3 regions of the Microbacterium sp. ANT_H45B genome follow, and region 1 is predicted to be linked to each of the others. Evidence: predicted binding sites of a transcription regulator. Region 1 holds the regulator's gene; each other region holds the start of a gene.
The links. Region 1 encodes LexA, which represses DNA repair genes until DNA is damaged. Its sites were predicted from a motif close to TCGAACANNTGTTCGA; they were not measured.
Positions count from the first base shown of each region.

Region 2: the regulator LexA is predicted to act here: its motif matches at 1,071-1,086, upstream of recA (recombinase RecA).
Region 3: the regulator LexA is predicted to act here: its motif matches at 2,426-2,441, upstream of FQ142_RS01895 (HNH endonuclease signature motif containing protein).

Region 1 covers NZ_VOBK01000004.1:36,716-41,086, forward strand. The annotation lists gene FQ142_RS16380 (histidinol-phosphate transaminase) at 1-778, opposite strand, end outside; gene FQ142_RS16385 (LysM peptidoglycan-binding domain-containing protein) at 846-1,208, opposite strand; gene lexA (transcriptional repressor LexA) at 1,490-2,176, shown strand; gene FQ142_RS16395 (prolyl oligopeptidase family serine peptidase) at 2,212-4,077, shown strand; gene smpB (SsrA-binding protein SmpB) at 4,078-4,371, opposite strand, start outside.
Region 2 covers NZ_VOBK01000002.1:770,835-775,205, reverse strand. The annotation lists gene FQ142_RS10280 (CinA family protein) at 1-322, shown strand, start outside; gene FQ142_RS10275 (helix-turn-helix domain-containing protein) at 464-772, shown strand; gene FQ142_RS10270 (DUF3046 domain-containing protein) at 794-1,018, shown strand; gene recA (recombinase RecA) at 1,283-2,326, shown strand; gene FQ142_RS10260 (regulatory protein RecX) at 2,811-3,305, shown strand; gene miaB (tRNA (N6-isopentenyl adenosine(37)-C2)-methylthiotransferase MiaB) at 3,441-4,371, shown strand, end outside.
Region 3 covers NZ_VOBK01000001.1:390,691-395,061, reverse strand. The annotation lists gene FQ142_RS01900 (DUF808 domain-containing protein) at 90-1,007, shown strand; gene FQ142_RS01895 (HNH endonuclease signature motif containing protein) at 1,066-2,415, opposite strand; gene FQ142_RS01890 (SDR family oxidoreductase) at 2,566-3,351, opposite strand; gene sigJ (RNA polymerase sigma factor SigJ) at 3,594-4,371, shown strand, end outside.

The sequences.
Region 1 (4,371 bases):
CGCTCAGGTGATACGGAAGGCGCACGAGCCGCAGCGCATCGATGAACGCGGGGTCGGCGGCGAGATATCCGACGCGGGCACCCGCGAACGCGAAGGCCTTGCTCATGGTGCGGGAGACCGCCAGACGGGGGCGCCCCTCGAGCAGGGTCAGCGCGGAGGGAGCCTCTCGCGGGGCGAATTCCTGGTACGCCTCGTCGACCACCACGACGCCCCGGGACGCCTCATACACCGCCTCGATCACATCGAGCCCGAGCGGGGTGCCGGTCGGGTTGTTCGGCGAGCACAGCAGGATCACATCCGGGTCGGCGTCGGCCACCTGGACTGCCGCCTCCTCGGAGGTGATCGTGTAGTCGGGCTGGCGGGTCCCCGCGATCCACCGGGCACCGGTCCCCTGCGCGATCAGCGGGTACATCGAGTAGGTCGGTGCGAAGCTGAACGCCGTGCGGCCGGGCCCCCCGAAGGCCTGCAGGATGTGCTGCAGCACTTCGTTCGATCCGTTTCCGGCCCAGATCTGCTCAGCCTGCAGGCCGTGACCGAGGTAGTCCGCGAAGCCGTCGCGCAGTGTCGTGAACTCGCGGTCCGGGTATCGGTTGACGTCACGGAGCGCGACCGCGATGTCGTCGAGGATGTCGCTCGCCACGAGGTCGGGAACCGGATGCGTGTTCTCGTTCACGTTCAGCGCCACCGGCAGCGGAGCCTGCGGGGCACCGTAGGGCGTGAGCCCTCGGAGATCGTCACGGAGCGGGAGGTCGTCGAGTGAAGCAGTCACCCTTCCCATGGTAGGCCGCGCACGACCGCTTCACTCCGAGGTGACGGTGAATGAGCGACCGAGGGGCCGCTGCGATTCACTCCGAGTACTGTGCGGGGATCGCCAGCTCCTGGCCGATCTGCAGTGCCCCGCCGCGGAGGGCGTTCAGGCGCGTGATGTCGCCGATGACCTCGCGCGGGTCGGCACCGGGTGCCACCGACTCGGCGATCGACCAGAGGGTGTCTCCCGGCATCACGGTGACCGAGGCGAAGGACGCGGTGGCGACCTGCTCGCCCGAGGCCATCGCGCTGCCGCCACTCAATGCGGCGAATCCGATGCCCACCGCGAGTGGCACTGCGGCCAGGGCGAGCACGACCCGGCGGCCACGTGCCGTCAGCCGGAGCTTCGTCGCCGAACGGGGCGAGACGATGGCTGCGTTGCTGAAGGTGATGGTGCTCATGTCGTGCTCCTCTGCATCTACCGCGTGAGCGGTGAAGTTGGCGTAGCGTTCGCATTCGCGTCTCGGCCGGGAGCCGTGAATGCGAAGCTACGTTCCGAAGTTATCTTCGAATTCGAACATCTGTCAAGCGTTCTTCGAAAAACCGGGCAGTGAATACCTCGACACGCTCGAACAGATCTTCCAGATCGAGGTGATTCTCGGATACGGTTTCGATACGAACACCCCACCACGGGCCTCCGACATTCGAACTGAGACGCCGGATCGCACACCTGAGGAGCACCATGAGCGACATCGCCGCCCCCGAGTCCGACGCCCCCCGCACGCGTCGCCGGAAGAGCCTGAGCCCGAAGCAGATGGCGATCCTCGAGGTCATCCAGACATCGATCAGCCGTTACGGCTACCCGCCGAGCATGCGGGAGATCGGTGACGCCGTCGGGCTGAAGTCGCTCTCGAGCGTCACGCACCAGCTCGGCCAGCTCGAGCTCAGCGGCTACCTCCGCCGCGACCCCGGCAAGACACGCGCAATGGAGGTCCTCATCGACCTCCCGGGTTCGAGTGCCGAGAATCCGGATGACGTCGCCACACCCGTCGGCGACGCCGCACTCGTGCCGCTCGTGGGGCGGATCGCCGCGGGCGTCCCCATCACCGCCGACCAGCAGGTCGAGGAGATCTTCCCCCTGCCCCGTCAGCTCGTGGGCAAGGGCGATCTGTTCATGCTCAAGGTCTCGGGCGAATCGATGATCGACGCCGCCATCTGCGACGGGGACTGGGTGGTCATCCGATCGCAGAACAGCGCCGAGAACGGCGAGATCGTCGCCGCCATGCTCGACGGCGAGGCCACCGTCAAGGTGCTGCGCCGCCGCGACGGCCACACGTGGCTGCTGCCCCGCAACTCCGCCTTCGAGCCGATCCTCGGCGACGAGTCGGTCGTGCTCGGCAAGGTCGTCGCCGTGCTCCGCGCAGTGTGACGACGGCCTCCCCGGACGCGCCGTAGGCTCGTCCCATGTCGTCGCCGTTCGGTACCTGGCCATCACCCTTCTCCCCGTCGGCCGTCGCGGAGTCCTCGCCACGATTCGACGGCGCCGTGTTCGTCGGAGCCGAGATCTGGTGGGGCGAGAGCGTCCCCGCCGAGGGCGGTCGACGCACCGTGCGCAGCACCACAGGCGCAGAGATCCTGCCGGCGCCGTGGAGCGCCCGCTCCCGCGTGCACGAATACGGCGGCGGCGCCTGGACGGCCGACTCCTCGGGCACGCTGTACTTCGTCGACGCCGACACGCAGCGCGTGCACCGGATGAGTCCGGGCGACGCCCCTGCGCCACTCACCCCGCAGGGCCCCGCCCACGGCGGCCTTCGCGTGCAGCAGGGGCGGCTGTTCGCGGTGCGCGAGGACCTGTCATCCGAACCTCACCGTCGGGCGATCATCGAGATCCCGACCGACGGGTCTGCTGCGGAGGACGCATCGAGACTCTCGATCATCACGGAGGGGCCCTCGTTCCACGCGCATCCCGCGCTCTCCCCCGACGGCACGCGCATCGCATGGGTCGAATGGTCCGGTCAGCGGATGCCGTGGCAGCAGGCGTCGCTCGTCGTGTCCGACGGAACACGACGCACGACGCTCCCGACCCTGGCCGCGCTGCAGCCGGAGTGGGACGGTGACGACGCCCTCCTGTACGCGGACGACCCCAGCGGTCGCTGGGCCCTGCACCGTCAGCGCCTGCACCACCTCGACCCCGAGGGCTCTCGCGTCCCCGTCGGCGACGCGGGGGACGACGCCGACACGGGCTACGGCCTCTGGGTGCTGGGCAACCGCTGGTATCAGCCGTTGGATGACGGGCGCATCGTGCTCGTGCGCACGGACGGACGCGACGAGGTGGTCGTTCTCGAACACGACGGACGGATGCGGCGCCTGGACATCCCTGCGGACGGCCATGTCAGCGTCGACGACGTCAGCGGCTCGCGTGTGCTGCTCACCGGCGACAGCTCCCGTGCCGCATCCGGTGTCTGGTGCGTCGATGTGGACAGCGGCGTCGTGACGACCGTCGCGGGCGGCCGGCCTGTCGATCGCGCCTGGATGCCGCCGGCATCTCAGATCGCGGTCGACGGCGCGCATGGCCCCGTGCACGCCTTCGCCTATCCGCCCTCCCACCCCGACGTCTCGGCTCCCGAGGGCGAGCTGCCTCCCTATCTCGTCCTCGTGCACGGCGGACCCACCGCGCACGTGACGGGTGCTGCGTCCGCGGCCATCGCGTTCTACACGAGCCGCGGGATCGGCGTGCTCGACGTGAACTACGGCGGATCGAGCGGCTACGGGCGCGCCTACCGCGAGCGTCTCGACGGCGGATGGGGCGTCGTCGACGTCGACGACGTGATCGCCGCGGCGCGAGGACTGGCTGATGCGGGTCTCGCCGATCCCGCGCGCATCGCGATCCGCGGGAGCTCCGCCGGAGGGTGGACGGTGCTCTCGGCGCTCGTGCGCGGGGGAACCTTCGCCGCAGGCATCAGCCGCTACGGGGTGACCGATCTGCGGATGCTCAGCGCGCACTCGCACGACTTCGAGGCTCCATACATCGAGGGGCTCGTCGGACCGCTGCCCGAGGCGGAGGACCTCTACATCGAGAGGTCTCCCCTGACCCACGTCGATCGCATCGATGTGCCGGTGCTCCTCATGCAGGGGGCGGACGACCGCGTCGTCCCACCCGCCCAGTCCGAGGCCATCCGCGATGCACTGGCGGAGCGCGGCGTCGACCACGAGTACGTGCTGTACCCGGGCGAGGGGCACGGATTCCGCTCTTCCGAGACGATCGTCGACGCACTCGAGCGCGAACTGCGCTTCCTCGGGCGCGTGTTCGGGTTCAGCCCCGCGGATTGATCATTCCCCGACGCGGTTGCGCAGCCGCATGGCCCGGTCGGCCTCGCGGGTGTCCTGGCGTTCGCGCAGGGTCTGACGCTTGTCGTACTCGCGCTTGCCCTTCGCGAGAGCGATCTCGACCTTGGCGCGTCCGTCCGAGAAGTAGAGCTTGAGCGGGATCAGCGTGTAGCCGCCGGCCGAGACGGCATGGGCGAGCTTCGCGATCTCCTCGCGGTGCAGCAGCAGCTTGCGCACGCGCTTCGACGCGTGGTTCGTCCAGTGCCCCTGCGAGTACTCCGGAATGTGCACGGAGTC
Region 2 (4,371 bases), on a different contig from region 1:
CAAGCACAGCCTTCTCGGCGTCGATGCAGAGCTGCTGGCGCGCCAGGGACCCGTGCATGCCGAGGTCGCTCTGCAGATGGCCTCCGGAGTGCGCCGAGCGGTGCAGGTGCACGGACGTGACGCCGATGTCGGTGTGTCGACCACCGGCATCGCGGGCCCCGACTCGCCCGACGGCCAGCCCGTCGGAACCGTGCACATCGCCGTCGTGACACCGGAGGCAGCGAGTGCAGAGGTCTTCGGGTTCTCGGGGGATCGGGCGCAGATCCGTGCCCTCACGGTCGAAGCCGCACTCGCGCTGCTCCTGCGCGTGGTCAGGGAATAGGAGCGGGCGATCGACGGTTATCTGCAATGTGCTCACACGGAAACCACAGCGTGCAAGGGTAGATTTTGTGAAGTTCGGTAGGACTAGACTGGCGGTCTCATCGAGGCAGACCTCGATCGGACGACTTGGGAGGAGGTTCCGATGATTCTTGTACGACAGGAAATCGGCGATGTGCTGAGGGACTTCCGCCTGCAGAAGGGGCGCACGCTCCGGCAGGTTGCGAGCAAGGCTTCTGTGGCCCTCGGTTACCTCAGTGAGGTGGAGCGCGGTCAGAAGGAGGCCTCGAGCGAGATCCTCGCATCGGTGGCCGACGCCCTCGACATTCCGATCTCGATCATCATGCGTGAAGTGGGAGACCGGATCTCGGTCCTCGAGGGCATCCAGGTGTTCCCGGATGTCGTTCCCGACGACCTCGTCGCATCGGTCGAGCCCGAGCTCTCGCTGCACTGACGCCCGGATCCCCGGACTCGCATGCGTCGTAGCGAATTCCTCCGCGCCGTCGATGCCGAGTTCGGCGGCCGTGCATCCTCTCTCGTCAACGACCTCTCCCTCCCTCAGCTCTCGGGTCGTACGGCCGACGAGGCTCTCGAGGCCGGCGTCCCGCCCCGTGACATCTGGTCGGCGCTCTGCGTCGAGACCGATGTCCCGCTCGAGCGGCGCCACGGAGCCGGACGGCTCGAGCCGCGCGGACGCTGACGTACCCACCCGTCATTCGTTCGGTAGGACGCGCCGTGGAATCGGCGTGTCGTCGAAGATGTGTTCGATATCGGCGTAGTGTTCTGCACAAGTGGTTCAGCGGAACTGTTCTCCCGAATTCTCGGTACCGACGACGCAATGTCGGAGGTGCCTCGTACGGTGAGGAACAAGCCGAAGAGCCATACGCCTTGTCGGAGAGTTCCGCCCAGCCGGGAGGACCGCGACAGCCTACAGGCGGCACCATGCGAGCATTAGGAGCACGACATGCCATCACCCGCTGACCGCGAGAAGTCCCTCGAGACCGCACTCGCACAGATCGATCGTCAGTTCGGAAAGGGCTCGGTCATGCGGCTGGGCAGCGACGAGCGCGCACCCGTCGCCGTCATCCCGACTGGCTCCATCGCCCTCGACGTCGCGCTCGGCGTCGGAGGACTGCCGCGTGGACGAATCGTCGAGATCTATGGACCGGAATCCTCCGGTAAGACGACGCTGACTCTGCACGCGATCGCCAACGCGCAGCGCGCCGGCGGCATCGCCGCCTTCATCGACGCCGAGCACGCGCTCGACCCGGACTACGCCGCCAAGCTCGGCGTCGACATCGACGCCCTCCTGGTCTCCCAGCCCGACACGGGTGAGCAGGCACTCGAGATCGCAGACATGCTCGTGCGCTCGGGAGCCATCGACCTGATCGTCATCGACTCGGTCGCCGCGCTCGTGCCGCGTGCCGAGATCGAGGGCGAGATGGGTGACTCGCACGTCGGACTCCAGGCCCGCCTGATGTCGCAGGCGCTGCGTAAGCTCACCGGTGGTCTCAATCAGACGAACACGACGATGATCTTCATCAACCAGCTGCGTGAGAAGATCGGCGTCTTCTTCGGTTCGCCCGAGACCACCGCCGGTGGAAAGGCACTCAAGTTCTACGCCTCCGTCCGCATGGACATCCGGCGTATCGAGACTCTGAAGGACGGCACCGACGCAGTCGGAAACCGCACCAGGGTCAAGGTCGTCAAGAACAAGATGGCCCCTCCGTTCAAGCAGGCGGAGTTCGACATCCTCTACGGAGTCGGCATCTCGCGTGAGGGCAGCCTGATCGACTTCGGTGTCGAGCACGCGATCGTCAAGAAGTCCGGCTCGTGGTACACCTACGACGGCGATCAGCTCGGTCAGGGTAAGGAGAACGCCCGCACGTTCCTCCTCAAGAATCCTGACATCGCTCTGGCGATCGAGACGCAGATCAAGCAGAAGCTCGGCATCGGCGGAGCCTCCGAGGCTCCCGCCGATGAGCTCGCCGAGCGCCGACCGGCGTGATCATCGGCCCGCGTCAGCTCCTCACTCGGAGTGAGCGATGAGTGATCACGGGGGCGAGCCGGAACAGCTCGCCCCCGTGATTCCGCTGTTCGGTCGGACGCCCCGTGTGACACCGGCCGACAGCGGGAGTGCGGATGCCGTCTCTACGCCGGCGCGTCCAGCGACCGAACCCGCAGACGGTGCCGCCGAGAGTGCAGGTGCCGGGAGCGCAGGCGTCGACAGCCAGCGCAACGCTGCCGATGGCATCGGTGCGTGGCGATCGACGTGGAGTGGCGGTTCGGCGACGGCAGGTGCAACGGCAGGTGCAGGTGCAGCGACGGGTCCGCGTGACCCGAGCGAGCGTCACCCGGCACGAGGAGCAGCGGCGAGATCGACTCCCAGGCTGCGGGCGCTGCACACGGGCGAGGACTCTGCAGGAGTCGAGGATTCCGCAGGAGGCCGAGAGGCGCCGGACGCCGATGCACTGCGTGAGGCGGCAGAGCAGGTGCTCGTACGCAAGCTCCGCTCCCGTTCCCTGTCCATCTCCGAATCGCGCATGGTGCTGAAGGGGTACGAGCAGGATCGGATCAGGCTCGAGACCGGTGTGATCGACGACATCATCGATGACTTCTGTCGGCGAGGGTATCTCGACGACGCCGTTCTCGCGGACCAGCTCGTCACCTCCGGGGTCGGACGCAAGGGGCAGGGCCGGGTCGCGCTCTCGCGGGCACTCTCGCAGAGAGGCCTCCCGCGCGACATCATCGACGCGGCGCTCGACGAACTGCCCGACGACGATGCGGAACGCGCGCTGGAGTTCGCGAGGTCCAAGGCGCAGAGCCTGTCCCGCCTCGACGCTGACACCGCACTGCGGCGACTGGTGGGTCAGCTCTCGCGGCGCGGGTACAACGGCTCGGTCGCCATGAACGCCGCCAAGACGGCACTCGCGGAGTCATCGTTCCGTGGACCGCGGTCCGGTGTGCGTTTCGTCGACTCCGACTGACGGTACGACCGCGCCGGATCATCCGGGACTGCGTCGGCGGGAGCCTTGGGGAGGGCGGCGTGCGCATCAGGGTTGCGTCGGTCCGGCGGCCCGCACACGGCATCCGCGATTAGGCGATCGTAGAATGGGAGGACCATGACTATTCCGCGCAGTGAGCCGACGATCATCAGTTCGTCGTCGGCGACAATCGACCTCGACGGACGCCAGCGCTCCTACGAAGTGCGTACCTTCGGATGCCAGATGAACGTCCACGATTCCGAGCGGCTGTCCGGCTCTCTGGAGAGCGCCGGGTATGTCCGCGCCACCGAGGGCGACGAAGCCGACGTCGTGATCATCAACACCTGCGCGGTCCGCGACAACGCCGCAGGCAAGCTCTACGGAACCCTCGGCCAGCTCGCTTCGGTCAAGCGTCGGAAAGACGGCATGCAGATAGCCGTCGGCGGCTGCCTGGCCCAGATGGACAAGCAGGCCGTACTCGACAAGGCACCGTGGGTCGACGTCGTCTTCGGCACACACAACATGGGCTCCCTGCCGGGGCTCCTCGAGCGTGCGCGTCACAACGGCGATGCCGAGCTCGAGATCCTGGAATCGCTCGAGGTCTTCCCCTCGACTCTGCCCACGAAACGGGACTCCGCGCACAGCGGCTGGGTGTCGATCTCCGTCGGATGCAACAACACCTGCACGTTCTGCATCGTCCCCAGCCTGCGCGGCAAGGAGAAGGATCGCCGACCGGGCGACATCCTCAACGAGATCCGGCTGCTCGTCGATGACGGGGCGATCGAGGTCACCCTGCTCGGCCAGAACGTCAACTCCTACGGCGTCGAGTTCGGAGACCGCCAGGCCTTCGGCAAGCTCCTGCGCGCCGCCGGCGAGATCGAGGGCCTCGAGCGCATCCGCTTCACCAGCCCGCACCCGGCGGCGTTCACGGACGACGTGATCGACGCGATGGCCGAGACCCCGAGCGTCATGCCGCAACTGCACATGCCGTTGCAGTCGGGCAGTGACAGCATCCTCAAGGCGATGCGGCGCTCGTACCGCAGCGATCGCTTCCTCGGCATCCTCGATC
Region 3 (4,371 bases), on a different contig from region 1:
GTTTTGGTCCCGCAGGACTGTGAGCGGGCTGTGAGTTTCGTCGCAGTCGGTAGAGTTGCTCCGCCACACACACCACAGGGGAGACACACATGTCGGTTGGACTGCTCGCGGTCGTCGATGACATTCTGAGCGCCGCGATGAAGGCATCCGCCAAGGCTGCGGGCGTCGTGATCGACGATGCCGCCGTGACGCCCCAGTACGTGCAGGGCATCACGCCTGCGCGTGAGCTGCCGGTGGTCGCGAAGATCGCGGTGGGATCTCTCGCCAACAAGTTCCTGATCATCATCCCGGTGGCGCTGCTGCTGACCGCCTTCGCGCCGTGGGTGCTGCCCTATCTGCTGATCCTCGGCGGAGCCTATCTGTGCTTCGAGGGGGCCGAGAAGGTGCTCGAGTGGTTCGGCGTGCAGCACGGGCACGCTGACGAGAGCGCGCGCGACGAGCGGAAGCTGGTGCTCGGCGCCGTGCGCACGGATCTGATCCTCTCGACGGAGATCATGCTGATCTCGCTCGCGAATCTCGAGGCCGGTCTCGATATCTGGACCACCCTCGCGATCCTCGCCGTGATCGCCCTGATCATGACCGGTGTGGTGTACGGCGCGGTCGCGCTCCTGGTGAAGATCGACGACATCGGCCTGAAGATGGCGAAGAGCCCTGTGCAGCGCGTGCGCCACACGGGCACCAGGATCGTGCGCTCGATGCCGGGAGTCTTCCGCTTCATCAGCATCCTCGGCACCGTCGCGATGCTGTGGGTCGGGGGCCACCTGCTGCTCGTCAATCTCGGCGAGGTCGGCGTGCACTTCGGGGCCGACATCCTGCACGGCATCGAGCACCTCCTCGAGCCCGCGGGCGGTGTGATCGTCTGGATCGGCGACACCCTGTTCTCTGCCCTCGCCGGACTGGTCGCGGGCCTGATCATCGTGGCCATCGTGCTGGGCATCGCGAAGCTCTTCGGCAAGAAGCCGAACTTCCACGAGGGCGGGGAATCCCCCGTCGACGTGCACGCCTGACGCGTCCCTCGACGCGTCGCTCGACGCAACCCTCGATGCATCCCTCGTCGCGGTCTTCTCACGCGGCGATGTCATAGCGAGCCCGTCCTCCGAGGCGAGGAGTCCGCGCCGGATCAACGTGCGGCGGAGGAATGAGCCAGACCCGCGCGGCGACGCCGACACCGTCGACGCTGATGTCCCATCCGTTGTCGTGGATGCGGTGATGACACGATTCGCACAGCAGCACGCCGTTGTTCAGATCGGTCGGACCGGTGTCGCGCTGCCACCACCTGATGTGGTGCGCTTTGGTCATCTGGGGCGGGAGGCCGCACATCGCGCATCCACCGTCTCGCTCGACGAGGGCGAGACGTTGCGCCCGCGTGAACAGTCGCTTCTCTCGGCCCCAGTCGAGGATCTCTCCTGCAGAGCCGAGCACCACCGGGATGATCCCGCCACCCGCTGCCATCCGTCGGCAGGTGCTGATGCTCACGGGCTGGTCGCTGCCGTCGATCGTCGCGACTCCCCGCCCCGAGGTGAGGTCGTCGAGGTTCACACGCACCACCACTGTCGCGCCGGTCGCCGGCATCCCGCCGTTGTCACAGGCGATCGCATGCTCGCACAGGGCGGTGACGGCGTCGGCCTGGATCATCACCACGGTGCGGTGATCGGCGTCGGCCGCACCGGGCTCGGGTGCCGTGACCCGCGCCTGGAACGTCGCGGACACGTAGGCCTGGATCGCTGCCCTGATGGGCGCGCTCGACGCGATGTCGGTCTGCAGGTTGAGGTGGAAGGAGCCGTCGCGCTCGAACATGGTGAGAGAGCGACGATCACGCGACTGCTGCTCTTTGGGAGCCACCCCGTCGGGGTCGAGCCAGGCTTCGGTGCGGGCGACGAGCGTACGCACGTCGTCGAGCGTCATCCCCGCGGCGCGAGCGACGAGCAGCCCCTCGGCCTCGTCGACCCGCGCCGACCCCACACGGAGGCGAAGTCGTTCGAGCAGTGCGACGATGACTGCGGCGGCGGCCACGGAGATCTCACCGGCGGCGAGCGCTGCCGCCAGTGCGGGGTACTTCGCGGGCAGCACCTCGCCCAGCAGATTGCTGCGCGGTGCGGCGGCCTGACCGACCGTGATGAGGCGCTTCGCGTCTCCCGGCGAACCGCCCGTCGTGGTCGCGATCAGTGCTCCGGCGTTACGGAATCCCTGTTCCTTGGCCAGCCCCTCGGGGCCGAGTTCCGGCCGCGATTCGTGCGCGATCGTCGCCGCGAGTTCGGCGTGGATCCCGTCGAGACAGCGTTGCACCTCGCCGACCGCACGATGCGCGTCGAGCAGTTCGGCCCGCGAGAGATCGGTGCTCCTCTCCGCATCGGCCCACGCATCGCCGAGGCGCTCGATGGCCTCGAGGAGCGGCGTCAGACGGGTCGTGGTCATGATCTCAGTTTAGAACATATGTTCTAAACTATGGTCGGAATGCCGGCATGCGATGCGGCTTCACTCGCCGCGCAATCGCGGCCTCCGCACACTGTGCAACACCGCCTCCACACCGGGCGCACACGCGTCCCACCACAGCGCACTGCGGCCTCACCCGCCGCGCACGTGGTCCTCACTGCGCAGCCACTCGTCGAACGTGATGCGCCCCTGCCGGGCATCGGCGCCGCCGCGCAGCGCCCCCGACGCGAGCCCCGCGCCGTATGCGCCGGGCAGGCGCACCCCCACCACGCGCCGGCGCCGACCGTCGTACGCGAGCTGCCGCCGGGCGACGTCGAGCAGGATCTCGTCGCGCGGACCGACCAGGTCGCTCGCCCGACCGGTCGCCGCACCCTCCGCGAGCCGCACCAGATGCGCACCGACCTCCCGGGCGGCCACCGGCCGCATGAGCAGCGTCGGCAGGAGTGCCACGGGCCCGCGCATCCCCGAGAGCACCTGCCCGGCGAACTCGTGGAACTGCGCCGCTCTCGCGATCGTGAACGGCACCGGCCCCGTCGCCACCGCGCGCTCCTGCGCGAGCTTGCCCGCATAGTAGGAGGAGTCGATCCCATCGATCCCCACGATCGACAGCGCGACGTGATGCCCGACGCCCGCAGCCTCTTCCGCGGCGAGCAGGGTGCGGGTCGCCGTCTCGAAGAAGGCGATGGCCTTCGCCGCCGAGAGCGTGGTCGTGTTCGTGACGTCGATCACGGCATCCGCGCCCTGCAGCGCCTCGACGAGACCGGCGCCCGTGATCACGTCGACACCGCCCACGTCGACACCGCCCACGTCGACACCGCCCGCGCGCGAGAGCACGACGACCTCATGCCCCGCGGCCCGCGCCTGCGCGACGGCATGCCGGCCCACGACACCCGTTCCTCCTGCGACGGCGATCCTCATCCGACTTCCTCTCCGCTCCGGGAACCCGCCTGCGCGCGGTGCGTGCACCCACCGCGCACCCTCCCGCTGTGATGACGAGACGGCCGTCGAGAATGTGAGGCCTCACACGTGCGCGCGCTGCATCGTCATATCCTGCGAAAGCACACGCGACAGGAAGCACGCGAAAAGAACACCCGCGAACACGACCCGCGAGCGCCACACACGACAAGAACACGGCGGATGCCGCACCGGAGGAGACACCCATGGACGACGATCTCGACGATGTCTTCCGCGAACGCCGCCGTCTGCTCGCCCTCGGCTACCGGATGACGGGGACACTGGCCGATGCCGAGGACATCGTGCAGGAGACGTACCTGCGCTGGTACCGGCTCACCGATGTCGAGCGCGAGGGCATCGCGAACCCGGCGGGCTGGCTGACGACCGTCGCCGGCCGCGTCGCGCTCGACCTCCTCGGGTCCGCACGTCGTCGACGCGAGCAGTATGTCGGGCCGTGGCTGCCCGAGCCCGTTCCGGCCGATGTGTTCGCCGGGACGATCGGAGCGCGCACGGCGTCACCCGCGGATCCCCTCGACCGCATCACCCTCGACGACGACGTCTCGACCGCACTGCTCGTGGTGCTCGAGGCGATGACACCCGCCGAACGCGTGGCGTTCGTGATGCACGACGTCTTCGCCGTGCCGTTCGACGAGATCGCCGCGGCGGTCGGCCGATCCTCCGCCGCCGTGCGGCAGCTGGCGGCATCCGCTCGTCGCCACGTGCGCGAGAGCCGGGCGGTCGCGGTTCCTCGCGATGAGCACGATCGCGTCGTCCGCGCGTTCCAGGACGCCACGCGAACCGGTGAGATCGGCGCGCTTCTGCGGTTCCTCGCCCCCGATGTCGAACTCCGCAGCGACGGCGGCGGTGTCGTCAGCGCCGCGCGCAACGTCGTGAGCGGAGCCGACCACGTCGCCCGCTTCCTGCTCGGGATCGCCGCAAAGAGCCCACGTCTGACGGTGGAGGAACAGCGGTTCGGCGACGGGA